4 regions of the Gottfriedia sp. S16(2024) genome follow, and region 2 is predicted to be linked to each of the others. Evidence: predicted binding sites of a transcription regulator. Region 2 holds the regulator's gene; each other region holds the start of a gene.

Region 1 (3,220 bases), 3.5 Mb from region 2:
TATTTTTGCAAATAATTTAGCTAATCGAACAATTTCCTCAAAGGATAGGATTTCATCTTTACTCATAAAGGGATAGTCAACCCCAAATATCTCTTTAGGCATACAATAACTGCATCTAAAGTTACAACGGTCTGTTACAGATATTCTTAAATCTTGAATTGGTCGATTGCGGGTATCGAGGATATTGGCCATTATTTTCCTCCCCCTTCTTCTTATGTATGATTTTCAGCTAATATTAGCATACAAAATTATTTCACCTTATGATGTATGTCACAATCTGGTTGTATAAGCTATTCAGTATTTATGTTCCAGAATGCCTTTTTTGGAGGAGTTACTTTTCATTTGCAAAATGCAAGTTTAACCAGCTACTACGTCAATCTTTTATATTCAATATCCTTAGAGTTCTATGATATTCTATAGAATGGTATTATAATAATAAATGTAATACATAAAATACTTGTTTTCATGATAAATACATAAAATCAATGATGTTCAACTATAACGAAGCGGAGATACTTTGATGGAAAAAAATAATAATAGAAAAAGTGACCTTTCAATCGTTTCTAAAGATTTGGCTTCCTTATTACAGTCAATCGGATCAACTCGTTCAGTAAATAAAGACACCTTCTTATTTCAAGAAGGAGAAGATGCTACAGAATTGTATCTAATTAAATCAGGAATGATCCAAATAAGTAAGCTGACTTTAAATGGTGATGAATTAAATCTTCGTATTTGTAAAAAAGATGACTTAATTGGAGAATTGACTCTCTTTTCAGAGAATGCAAATTATATGCTAAGCGCATACGCTTTAGAAGAATCAGAAGTGCAGGTCATTCCGAAAGATATTTTGGAGAAAAAACTAATTAACCATGCTCCATTGACATTTGAATTTATGAAATGGATTTCTACTCATCTTAGAAAAAATCAATCAAAGATTCGAGACTTAGTATTGAGTGGTAAAAAAGGCGCACTTTACTCTACACTCATCCGTATATCGAACTCTTACGGAGAAATAATAGAAAACGGAATTCTTCTTAATATTCATCTTACCAATCAAGAATTAGCTAAGTTTTGTGCTGCTACTAGAGAAAGTGTTAATCGGATGTTAAGTGATTTAAGGAAAAAAGATGTTATTAGTTATTCTCCCGATGGAAAAATTATCATCAAAGATTTACAATTTCTTAAAAATGAAATCGGCTGTGATAATTGCCCAAAAGATATATGTAACATAGATTAGTTCTTTAGAAGACTATTTAAGTATAAAGCTGATTAAATTTGTCTTTACATAATATTATTAAATACTTGATATTAAGTAACCTTAACTTTACTTCTAACTAGTTAAGGTTATTTATTTTTTAATTACTTGTATTTCTCTTTAAAATAGATTGGTCCTCCAAATTCCCCCTCATTTCCCACCATCTAACTGATTTCACAACATCTGATCGCTATTATTTGAGCTATATGTGTGAAAAGAGTCACAGTTTGGTTCAAATCGTTTTTATATAATGATGAAAATATACGGTCTTGTAATTTAGGGAGAGAAAAAAATTGTATAAACCTGATTATTTACTTTATTTGAAAAGCCTCTGTTTGTTTCAAGATATCAATCATAACCTCTTAAAAAAAATAGTTGATGCATCCAATCTATACTTTAGAGAAACAAATGAAAATATACCTATTCATAATGAACAGAATATGATTATCATTTTAACCGGAAAGGTAAATGTTCATATGATAGAATCGAGTGGCCTTCAATATAAAATTGGCAACTTAAACTCAAGTGATGTTTGTTTGCCTAGTATCTTTCTGTATACTCATGTTAACAATTCCATTATTCTTGAAGTGACTCAGTCTTCGGTATATATTGAAGTCCCATATTTATTTATAAAAAGCTTGTCTGTTAAAGAGCCTATTTTAAAACGTAATATTTTGCGCTCTTTACATAAAAACCTTCAAAGTACTTACGAAGAAATTTTCAATATGATGAGTTAACGAATAATTTAAAATATGTTATCCATTCTTGCCCCATTTGTGTGATATACTTCACAACGCTTCTTTCCATTGATTGGTAAAATTTAGTTAGTAAATTTTATTATTGATCCATTGAAAGGGGCATCATTATATGAAAAGTTCTAAAATCCAATTACCTCTTCAAACATCAAGTCTCATCGTAGGGTTCATGGTTTGGGTACTCATTTCTTCACTCATGCCAAATATTCGCCAAGATATTGAATTAACAAATGGTCAAGTCTCTTTAGTCACTGCCATCCCTGTAATTTTAGGAAGCATCTTACGTATTCCAATCGGGTATTACACAAATCGATTTGGAGCTAGACCCATTTTCACCATCTGTTTTCTTGCACTTTTATTTCCTGTATTTTTCATTAGTCATGCTGATTCACTTTTAGATTTAGTTATTGGAGGATTGTTTGTTGGTATAGGTGGTGCAATCTTTTCAATCGGAGTCACTTCACTACCAAAGTATTATTCTTCAAATAAACATGGTTTTGTGAATGGAATCTATGGTTCTGGTAATATCGGTACAGCCATTACTGCATTTTCGGCACCTGTTTTAGCTAAATCATTTGGTTGGGAAACAACAGTCAGATTTTATTTAGTTTTACTAATTGCGTTTGCCCTATTAAATTTTCTATTCGGTGATAAAAATGAGAAGAAAGTAAATGTTCCAATTGTAAAGCAGGTAAAAGAGGTTTATCGTAATTCAACTTTATGGTCACTTAATTTATTCTATTTCATAACTTTCGGATCGTTTGTTGCCTTTACAATCTACTTACCAAATTTCTTAGTTAATCATTTTAATTTAAGTCCTGTTGACGCTGGTATACGTACCGCTGGATTCATTGCTCTAGCAACAGTTTTCCGACCAATCGGTGGATTCCTTTCAGATAAATTCAATCCTTTCAATATTTTATTGTTTGTCTTTGGTGGACTAACATTCTCAGGAGTTCTATTATCTTTTTCTCCTACTATTAAACTATACACAGTAGGGGTTTTATTAGTAGCAGTTTGTGCAGGAATCGGAAACGGTACAATCTTTAAATTAGTACCACTTTACTTTTCAAAACAGGCTGGTATTGTAAATGGGTTAGTTGCTGCTATGGGAGGTTTAGGAGGCTTCTTCCCTCCATTAATATTAACAGCTGTATTTAGCTTGACAGGACATTATGCGATTGGATTTATGGCATTATCTGAGTTTGCA
Region 2 (3,220 bases):
TTTAACATGTGTAAATACCTCCTCAATAATCAAATCATTATTTTTTAGCACTCATGTATATTGAGTGCTAACACAATTATTAGTTTAAATAATATCAAAAAATTTTGCAAGTCCGAAGCAGGCACTTTTCTTGTCGAAATTTAATAAGTTTTTTTCTTTACAATCAAAAGTAAAATAAAAAGTGAAAATTTCTTTTAAGAAACAAAAGAAACGCGTAAAATAATGTACGTGTTGTTATAAACCTTTGAGTTATGAAAAATATCAACACAAAGGAGCTATCGTATTGAAAACTAGAGATTTGTGGATTTTATTAACGTATGTCGTTCTTCAGTATTCAGCGGTTATTGGGGTGCCCTATTTATTAAATAGTAACTTATACGTTGGAGTGGATCAGAAAACAGCTTCTCTTGAAGCGGTGGCATTATGGGGTTGTATTAGTTTCGTAACTGGGTTAATTATTATACTTATCTTATTACATAAGCCCATTTATGAAGGAATAAAGAATCTAAAAACTAATTATCGTACAATAATCAATTGGGTTATTTTAGGTTACTTCATAACAATGCTAACTCAAATTGTTTGTAATTTAATTTTAATTTATGTATTTGATTTACATAAAGGCTCAGAAAATACTCAGAATATCATAAACATTGCTAAGCTTAATCCAGCTTTTATTATCATCCCAAGTCTAGTTGCACCAATTTTAGAAGAGATTATTTTTCGTCGAATCATTTTTAAAAGACTTTATAATCGTTTACCATTTATTATTTCTGCAGGGATTAGTTCAGCGATTTTTTCGCTTATGCACGGAGACATACCCTTCTTCTTATCTTACTTTCTAATCGGTTTTGTATTTTGTTACCTGTATAAACGAACAAACTCAATTATGGTTCCAATCTTAACACATATGTTAATGAACTCTTTTGTCGTTTTTCAGCAGATCAATTTACATTAAAAACCCCCAAATTTTTGGGGGTTTTTATTTTAATATGAATTTATTGTTGTAAAAAATATGCCAATGTTTGCAGTTCAACTGCTAGGTCTATATGATGAATGCGAATATGTTCTGGTACACTAATTCGGGCAGGTGTGAAATTTAAAATTCCTCTAATATTTTTTCCATTTAATCGATCAGCTATTGATTGAGCCACAGGTGCAGGAACAGTTAATATAACGATTTGAATATCTTCATTCATAACGTCCTCTAGATTATCTAGATTATAAACGGGTACTCCACCTATTTCAGTACCAATTTTATTTGGATCAATATCAAATGCCATCTCAATTTTAGTATTATTATTTTTTATAAAATTATAGTGTAAGAATGCAGTTCCTAAATTACCAACACCAATTAATGCAACTTTCATAACTTCATGTTGGTTAAGCGCTTTCGAGAAAAAAGTTAATAAATAATTTACGTTATAGCCATAACCTTTTTTACCGAGTGCTCCAAAATAAGAAAAATCTCTTCTGATTGTAGCGGAATCTACCTTTACTGCTTCACTTAACTCTGCTGAAGAAACTCTTTGTTTACCTGATAAAGACAAATTCTTTATAAAACGGTAATATAAAGGTAGACGTTTAGCAGTAGCTTGTGGAATTTTAATTTGTTCCGAATCCATTTTTTAATCCCCCACTTACTGTAATTCTTTTTACTATGGTGTGTAATTTGACTTTATTTTAGTAATAAAGTACTTGTTCTAATGTAAAATATACACTATATTTAAGAATTTTGACAGTCTACAGTTACATAGATAAAAAATTTTGCAATGAGGTGTTATCCATGATTCTTTTACAAGTAAATAATGTCTCAAAGTATTTTGGTAGTGACATTATACTTTCAAATATAAAATTAGAAGTTCAAACGAGTGATCGAGTTGCCATTGTTGGACGTAATGGTGCTGGAAAATCTACATTACTGAAAATCATAGCAGGTGAAATATCCTATGATGGCGGTGAAATAAATAAACCTAAAGATGTTACTGTAGGCTACCTTGCCCAAAACACTGGTTTACAAAGCGATCAAACGATTTGGGAAGAATATTATTCTGTTTTCAATCATTTAGTAGAGATGCAAGACAATATGAGAAAATTAGAAGTTAAAATGACAAGAGAGGATGTTTATTCTAACCAAGCCGTTTATGACAAGGTTATGAATGAATATGATCATCTTCAATATACTTTCAAAGAAAACGGTGGTTACCAGTTTGAAGCAGATATTCGTTCAATTATTAGTGGTTTAGGTTTTAGTAATGAAGATTACGAAACAAAAATTTCTTCGTTAAGCGGCGGACAAAAGACAAGACTGGCATTAGGTAAGCTATTATTGACGAAGCCTGATTTGTTAATTCTGGATGAGCCTACTAACCATTTGGATATTGACACTCTTAGTTGGTTAGAGCGCTACTTACAGTCATATCCTGGTGCAGTATTAATCGTTTCCCACGATCGATATTTCCTTGATCAAGTTGTTAATATTGTTTATGAAATATCTAATCATAAGCATCAACGTTTTGTTGGTAATTATAGTAAGTATCTTGATCTAAAGGCAGCTCAATATGAACAAGAGTTAAAACAGTTCGAAAAACAACAAGAGGAAATCAATAAACTTGAAGATTTTGTGCAGCGTAATATTGCGCGTGCTTCAACTACAAAAAGAGCCCAAAGTCGAAGAAAACAATTAGATCGAATGGTACGATTAGACAAGCCACTTGGAGATGAATCTTCAGCTAATTTTTCATTTTCAATTGAAAAACAAAGCGGTAATGATGTGTTGTCTGTACAAGATTTATTTATTGGCTATGACCGGATCCCAACAATTGATCAGACAATGAAATTCGTACTAAATCGAGGCGATAGTGTCGCATTAGTCGGTCCAAATGGTGTTGGTAAATCGACATTACTTAAAACGATTATTGGAGACTTAGAAAAATTACAGGGAACGATTGATTTTGGGGCAAATGTTTCGGTTGGTTACTATGATCAAGAGCAAGCAAAACTAACTTCCAATAAGAGAGTATTAGACGAACTTTGGGATGATTATCCATTAAAGCCCGAACAAGAAATTCGGACAATATTAGGGAACTTTTTATTTTCTGGAGATGATGTAACTAAAAATGTTACCTCTTTAAGTGGTGGAGAAAAGGCAAGATTAGCATTGGCTAAACTTATGATGAAAAAAGCTAATTTTCTAATTCTTGATGAGCCTACTAACCACTTA
Region 3 (3,220 bases), 1.8 Mb from region 2:
ACCCTTGGCTGCATCCATTGCAGATCCACCACCGAAAGCAATAATTGTATCCGGTTCAAAAGATTTCATTCTGTCTGCACCCTTCATAACCGTAACATCTGAAGGATCTGGTTCTACATCTGAGAAAATTTCAATCTGAACATTTTCTTGTCTTTTTTCTAAATAATATTTAATCACGTCAACATAACCTAATTTAACCATTGCTTCGTCTGTTACAATAAATGCTTTTTTAATTTTTGGCATTTTTTCTAAATATTGAGTTGAATATTTTTCAAAATAAATTTTTGGTGGCAGTTTGACCCATTGCATATTCATATTTCTTCTTCCCAATTTTTTAATATTTAATAAATGAACAGTTGTTACGTTAGTCGATACAGAGTTTTTACCGTGTGATCCACAGCCTAATGTTAAGGAAGGAATAAATGCGTTATATAAATCCCCAATTCCACCATGAGCTGAAGGAGCATTTGCAATTACACGACACGCTTTCATTCTTAGTCCAAACTCTTTTTGAATTTCTTCATTATTACTATGAATAACTGCCGAATGTCCTAATCCTCCAAGCTCTAGCATTTCCTCACAACGTTTAAATCCTTCTTCTTTACCATTTACTTTAATTGCAGCTAAAACCGGACTTAGTTTTTCTCTTGTTAAAGGTTCATTCGCACCCACGCTATCACATTCAACGATCAGAATTTTTGTATCTACGGGTACATTTACGCCAGCTAATGTTGCTATTTCATATGCAGATTTACCAACAATGTCACCATTTACAGCACATGTAGCTTCATTTATGACAAGCTTTTCTAATTTCTTTTTATCTGCTTTTGTAGCAAAATAACAATTATTTGCTATTAACTCAGATTTCACATCGTCATAAACTTCTTTATCTACAATAACTGCTTGTTCAGATGCACAAATCATTCCATTATCAAATGTTTTTGAAAGAATAAGATCATTTACTGCACATTTTATTTCAGCAGATTTCTCGATATAGCATGGTACATTACCAGGTCCAACACCTAAAGCAGGTTTTCCTGTACTATAAGCCGATTTAACCATTCCAGCACCACCTGTTGCTAAAACAAGTGCTACTCCTTCATGATTCATTAAACACTTAGTTGCTTCAATAGATGGGACTTCAATCCATTGTACGCAATTTTCAGGTGCTCCAGCATTAACCGCCGCATCACGAACGATTCTCGCCGCTTCCCTACTACATTTTTGTGCCGAAGGGTGGAAAGCAAATATAATTGGGTTTCTCGTTTTTATCGCTATGATTGCTTTGAATAATGTCGTTGATGTCGGATTAGTTGTTGGCGTTACACCTGCAATTACCCCAACTGGTTCAGCTATTTCAGTTATTCCTGTTTGTTGATCTTCACTTATGATTCCAACCGTTTTATTATCTTTTATTGAATTCCATATATATTCTGTAGCAAATATATTTTTAATAATTTTATCTTCATAGACTCCACGCCCAGTTTCCTCAACTGCCATTTTTGCAAGTGACATATGTTGATCCAAACCTGCTAGAACCATCGAATGTACAATTTCATTGATTTGATCTTGATTAAAGCTTTCAAATTCCTTTAATGCTTTTTGTCCTTTTAAAACTAACTCATTTACCATTTCAGAAGCGATAGATATTTCATTTACAGTTTTCTCTTGAACAGCCATTTGGCTCTCCTCCTCTGATATTGGACTTTAATCATCCTAGTTTAAGGTTCATTAAGTCCCATTTATCATTTATATTTGTGAAATTTTTCACAATTTCGTTTACAAATATACTATATATCGTTTTCATTGAAAATGCTATGTCTAATTTGTGAAATATTTCACATTATTATAGCGAAACATGTTTCAAAACTACTTATTCCTTCCCTACTTCAAACATTTTGTAGATTTTTGTTAATTCTTTTCTTTTTTCAAATATTTTCGCATATGATAAAATTAAGAATAAGTTCTTATAGGACTTATTTTTCACCTGTTAGATTTTTCTAACAAAACTGGAAAAAAGGACGTGTAACCATGATTGCTCGAAGGAGCATTTGGCAACGTAAAGATTTATCCTACACTTAGCGGTTTTTATTTAGAGAACCAAAAGAACTCTAAAATAAAACTGAAGGTAGGCGAAACTATGGTTGACAGGCGATTATGTTATTTCTTCAATGATATATAGCTGTGTAGTTAGAAAGATAAAAAACTAACTACGAGCTCTATATGTACGTAGTTAGTTTAAAGCTGAACTTTTTAACTACTAACTACGAAAAGAGGAAATAACAATGAGTAACAATCGTTTGGGTGAGACCTTAATGATTTTAATTGGTTCATTTATTTTGGCCACTACACTTTATCATTTTCATTATCAAAATAATTTAGCTGAAGGTGGGTTTATTGGTATTGCTTTATTAGTAAAAAACGCACTAAATATATCACCTTCAATTACAACTTTGCTACTCGATATTCCAATTATTCTTATCGCTGGATTGTATTTAGGTAGAAAGTTATTAATCAATACTACGATCGGAGCCATCTCATTTTCTGCTTTTTATTCTTTAATTGAAAAAACATCCAATATTACATTTAACTTTGGAAATCATCTTTGGATACCCGCTATTTTAGGTGGAATTTTCGCTGGACTTGGTTTAGGTTTAATTCTAAGAAGTGGCGGTGCAACTGGTGGAGATGATTTAATAACAATTATAATGAGCAAAAAATCTAAAATATCGATCGGTAAAGTATACTTTATTTTTGACGCTGTGATTCTTCTTTGTTCACTAACTTATCTATCATGGAATCAAGTAGGATATACAATTCTTTCAGTTGCAATCTGCGCGAAAGTAACTGAATTTGTCTATGAAAGTAAATTTCAAAAAAAATCTGTTACAATTAAAACTAATGAAAAAAGATTACATGCTTAATGCATGTAATCTTTTTTGGATTCAGAAAAATCTGTGAGCTCAGTTAGAACATTTTCAGCAGCTAAATCGTATAGGCAATCTTTAAAAAGTATTGCCAGTCTTCGATAATCATTGTATTTATCTAATAGCTCGTCCACGGATGAAGCTTCACCCATGCTTGTTTTCTTTACTTCTTCTTGCTTTTTAGCAAACTTAATTGTAAATGTACCTAGTTTTTCAAACATTGAACCGTAGAATTCATCAAAGTTCGATACGCTTACTAATTCTTCTTCTTCAGCGTCAACTTGAAGACCATC
Region 4 (3,220 bases), 3.5 Mb from region 2:
TACATGATTATCGCTGGTCTTGGGATGGGCTGTTCATTCTCATTATTAAGTATGGCAACTCAACACAAAATCGAACCTCAAAAACGAGGCATCGCTACATCAACAAATACTTTCTTTAGAACATTAGGTATGACAATTGGTGTAACAATTTTTGGTACAATTCAAAACCACGTATTTAAAAATAAATTAAGTGATTTACTTGGAAATATTAGCGCATTTGGCGGAAAAGTTGATTCACGAGCATTATTATCCGCTGATGCAAGAGCTAAAATTCCACCAGAAGTACTTCATAAAATCTCAGAAGCAATGGCACATTCAGTTGCAACTACTTTCAAATGGACATTAATTCCGATTACTTTAGGTTTTATCGCGATTATCTTAATGGGTAAAGAAAAATTAACATTTGAAGTAAAAGAAAATAGAGCGAAAAAAGCTCAATAAAAATAAAGCCAAATCCATTCTAATATGGATTTGGCTTATTTTTTTCTTCTATTAAATACTTTGAATAATACATTTGGAATACTTTGTAAATCTCTATTATTTCTTCAATTTCATCACTTAACATTCTTTCTATTTCATTCATTTGTTCTCTTTTTAATTCAAATGATTGCAAGCTATCTTCATATTTATTTAGCATTTCATAAAAAAACGTACAGTCAATTTTACATATAGAACCATCCGAGTAGTGGCCTGATTCTCTTAATAATGTATTCCAAGAAAGTTCACCATTTTTAGAACTTAAAAAAAGACACGCTAAATGTAGGTTATTAAATTTTATATAAAAGTCCGGGCTTAATGTTTCTAGGTCAGAGTAAGCATATTCAGAAACAATCCCACTTGCATCATTTGAGCTTTTAGTAATCGCTAATTCTAAAATCCAGTAAGGTGGATTTTCTAAAGACTCAATAATTGAATCACACCACAAATAGTAGTGTTTGTAAAAAATTAATCCTGAATCGATCATCTCTACAATTATTTTAGCATTGTTTTTGGTTAGGTCTATACTCATCCTCCAACTATCACCCCCTATCTTATTGCTCATAGTCATCTTAAACCGTTATTCAAATAATGTATACGTTCGTTCAATAACCTATCTAAGAATTCACTTATACCCTTACAATCTTTGAAATAATTTATTTATTAGTTTAAAGATTTCATGTGATTTAAGTCACAAACAATGATTATATCCCGCCATATAATAAGTTTATTCAAATTGTTAGGGGGATGAATGATGTTTTGTAACCAATGTGAACAAACTCCGGTTGGTGGTTGTAAGATTGTAGGTGTATGTGGAAAAGATGAAACAATTGCAAGTTTACAAGATACGATGGTTTATGGGTTAAAAGGAATTGCAGCTTATCGTACACATGCTGCTCAATTAGGGTATACCGATCCATTTGTTGACCAAGTAACACATGAAGCTCTGTATATGACTTTAACAAATTCTAATTTTAACTTACAAGAACACATTGATATGGCTATGAAAGTAGGTAAAGCCGCAATTCGTGTAATGGAGCTATTAGATGAAGCCCATACAAAACATTTTGGAATTCCTGAACCTGTTCAAGTTTCTTCTAATAAAATCGAAGGAAAATGCATTGTTGTGACTGGCCACAATTTATTTGCATTAGAAGAATTGTTAAAACAAACAGACGGGAAAGGTTTAAATATTTACACACACTCTGAAATGCTACCTGCTCACGGTTATCCAGCATTAAAAAAATATACACATTTAAAAGGTAACATCGGAAAAGCTTGGTTTGATCAACGTCGTTTATTTGAAAAATTCCCTGGAGCGATTTTAGCAACCACAAACTGTGTGATGCCAATAAAGGGAAGTTATGCAGATCGCTTCTTCTCATATGAAGTGGCGGGATTAGAAGGAGTAACAAAGATTATAGAGGAAGATTTTTCGCCATTAATTCAACGTGCATTAGAACTACGAGAAGCAAATATAGAATCAGAAGAAGTAATGACTACTGGTTACCATCACGAAACAGTTTTGTCTATTGCTCCTGAAATTGTAGAAGCTGTAAAAAACGGGAAGATTCAACGCTTCTTTGTTGTAGCAGGTTGTGACGCCCCAGGAAAAGGTGGAGAATATTATCGTGAGCTTGTCACTTCTTTACCAAATGATACAGTAGTTTTAACAACCTCTTGCGGTAAATTTCGCTTTAATGATGTAGATTACGGTACTGTAACTGGTACAAACATTCCTAGATTTATAGATTTAGGGCAATGCAATAATTCAGTTTCAACAATAAAAATTGCGGCTGCATTAGCGGATGCATTTAATTGTAGTGTCAATGATTTGCCTGTAAGTATTATACTTTCTTGGTTTGAGCAAAAAGCCGTGGCTATATTATTAGGGTTATTTAGCCTTGGAATCCAAGATATTCGAATCGGACCTAAAGCACCAGACTTTATTAATGAAGGCGTATTAAATGTATTAGTTGATACATTTGGCTTAAAATTAATTACGAATGCACAAGACGATTTGAAAACAATTTTACAAGGATAATAGCCTGAATGAACAATGAACTTCTCTTAAAAGAGAAGTTCTTTTATTTATTTTTCAGTTCCAACATCAATGAATGCTTAGAGTTTGTTCAATCATTTCGAACGTATTTTTCTGTGTTGCTATATACCATATTTCAAAATAAAAATAAATAAACAACTATAGATAAATAGTTGTTTCAGTGTGTAGACAAAGTACTAAATACTTGATTTTCAGACTGATTGCAAGCGCTTGTCTTTCGAGGCACGAAGCATGGTGAGGAGCGGAGTTAACTTTAGGCGGTAATGAGCACCGCAGACAGGCGAAGTAACGAAGAAAGCGAGCGTTTGGCGGGCAGTCTGAAACAACTATAGATAAATAGTTGTTTCTTATCCACCAATATAAGACATTTCAATTTTACGATTTTTATGACTTTCTTCTGTGCGGATCTCAGAGTATCTGTCATCTCTTTTTTCCCATAATGATTGAATTATTGCTGAAATGTATTGATCTGTAACGCCAGTGCGCAACATTTTTCTTAAGTCATACCCTTCTGAAGCGAATAGACAAGTGTATAGCTTTCCATCTGTAGATAGGCGGGCTCTCGTACATGAACCGCAGAAAGTTTCTGTAACTGATGAGATAAATCCGACCTCAGTATTCGTTCCTTTATATCGATATCGTTTTGCTACCTCGCCAATGAAATTCTGCTCTACTGGCTCC

Evidence for each region. Region 2 encodes Rex, which represses fermentation and respiration genes when NADH is low (regulators of the CRP and FNR family bind a similar motif). Its sites were predicted from a motif close to TTGTGAAATATTTCACAA; they were not measured.
Region 1: a site for Rex is predicted at 2,032-2,049, ahead of AB1282_RS21570 (nitrate/nitrite transporter). Genes of this name have one in related genera too.
Region 3: a site for Rex is predicted at 1,827-1,844, ahead of adhE (bifunctional acetaldehyde-CoA/alcohol dehydrogenase). Genes of this name have one in related genera too.
Region 4: a site for Rex is predicted at 1,157-1,174, ahead of hcp (hydroxylamine reductase). Genes of this name have one in related genera too.

What each region holds. Positions count from the first base shown of each region.
Region 1 covers NZ_JBFLUO010000001.1:4,496,430-4,499,649, forward strand. Annotated here, with positions in the region: gene moaA (GTP 3',8-cyclase MoaA) at 1-192, opposite strand, end outside; gene AB1282_RS21560 (Crp/Fnr family transcriptional regulator) at 521-1,237, shown strand; gene AB1282_RS21565 (hypothetical protein) at 1,549-1,992, shown strand; gene AB1282_RS21570 (nitrate/nitrite transporter) at 2,123-3,220, shown strand, end outside.
Region 2 covers NZ_JBFLUO010000001.1:993,773-996,992, forward strand. Annotated here, with positions in the region: gene groES (co-chaperone GroES) at 1-8, opposite strand, end outside; gene AB1282_RS04555 (CPBP family intramembrane glutamic endopeptidase) at 284-955, shown strand; gene AB1282_RS04560 (redox-sensing transcriptional repressor Rex) at 996-1,622, opposite strand; gene AB1282_RS04565 (ABC-F family ATP-binding cassette domain-containing protein) at 1,784-3,220, shown strand, end outside.
Region 3 covers NZ_JBFLUO010000001.1:2,797,237-2,800,456, reverse strand. Annotated here, with positions in the region: gene adhE (bifunctional acetaldehyde-CoA/alcohol dehydrogenase) at 1-1,680, opposite strand, end outside; gene AB1282_RS12995 (YitT family protein) at 2,316-2,924, shown strand; partial or broken gene AB1282_RS12990 (histidinol dehydrogenase) at 3,175-3,220, opposite strand, start outside.
Region 4 covers NZ_JBFLUO010000001.1:4,492,728-4,495,947, forward strand. Annotated here, with positions in the region: gene AB1282_RS21540 (MDR family MFS transporter) at 1-441, shown strand, start outside; gene AB1282_RS21545 (hypothetical protein) at 461-1,009, opposite strand; gene hcp (hydroxylamine reductase) at 1,232-2,521, shown strand; gene moaA (GTP 3',8-cyclase MoaA) at 2,887-3,220, opposite strand, start outside.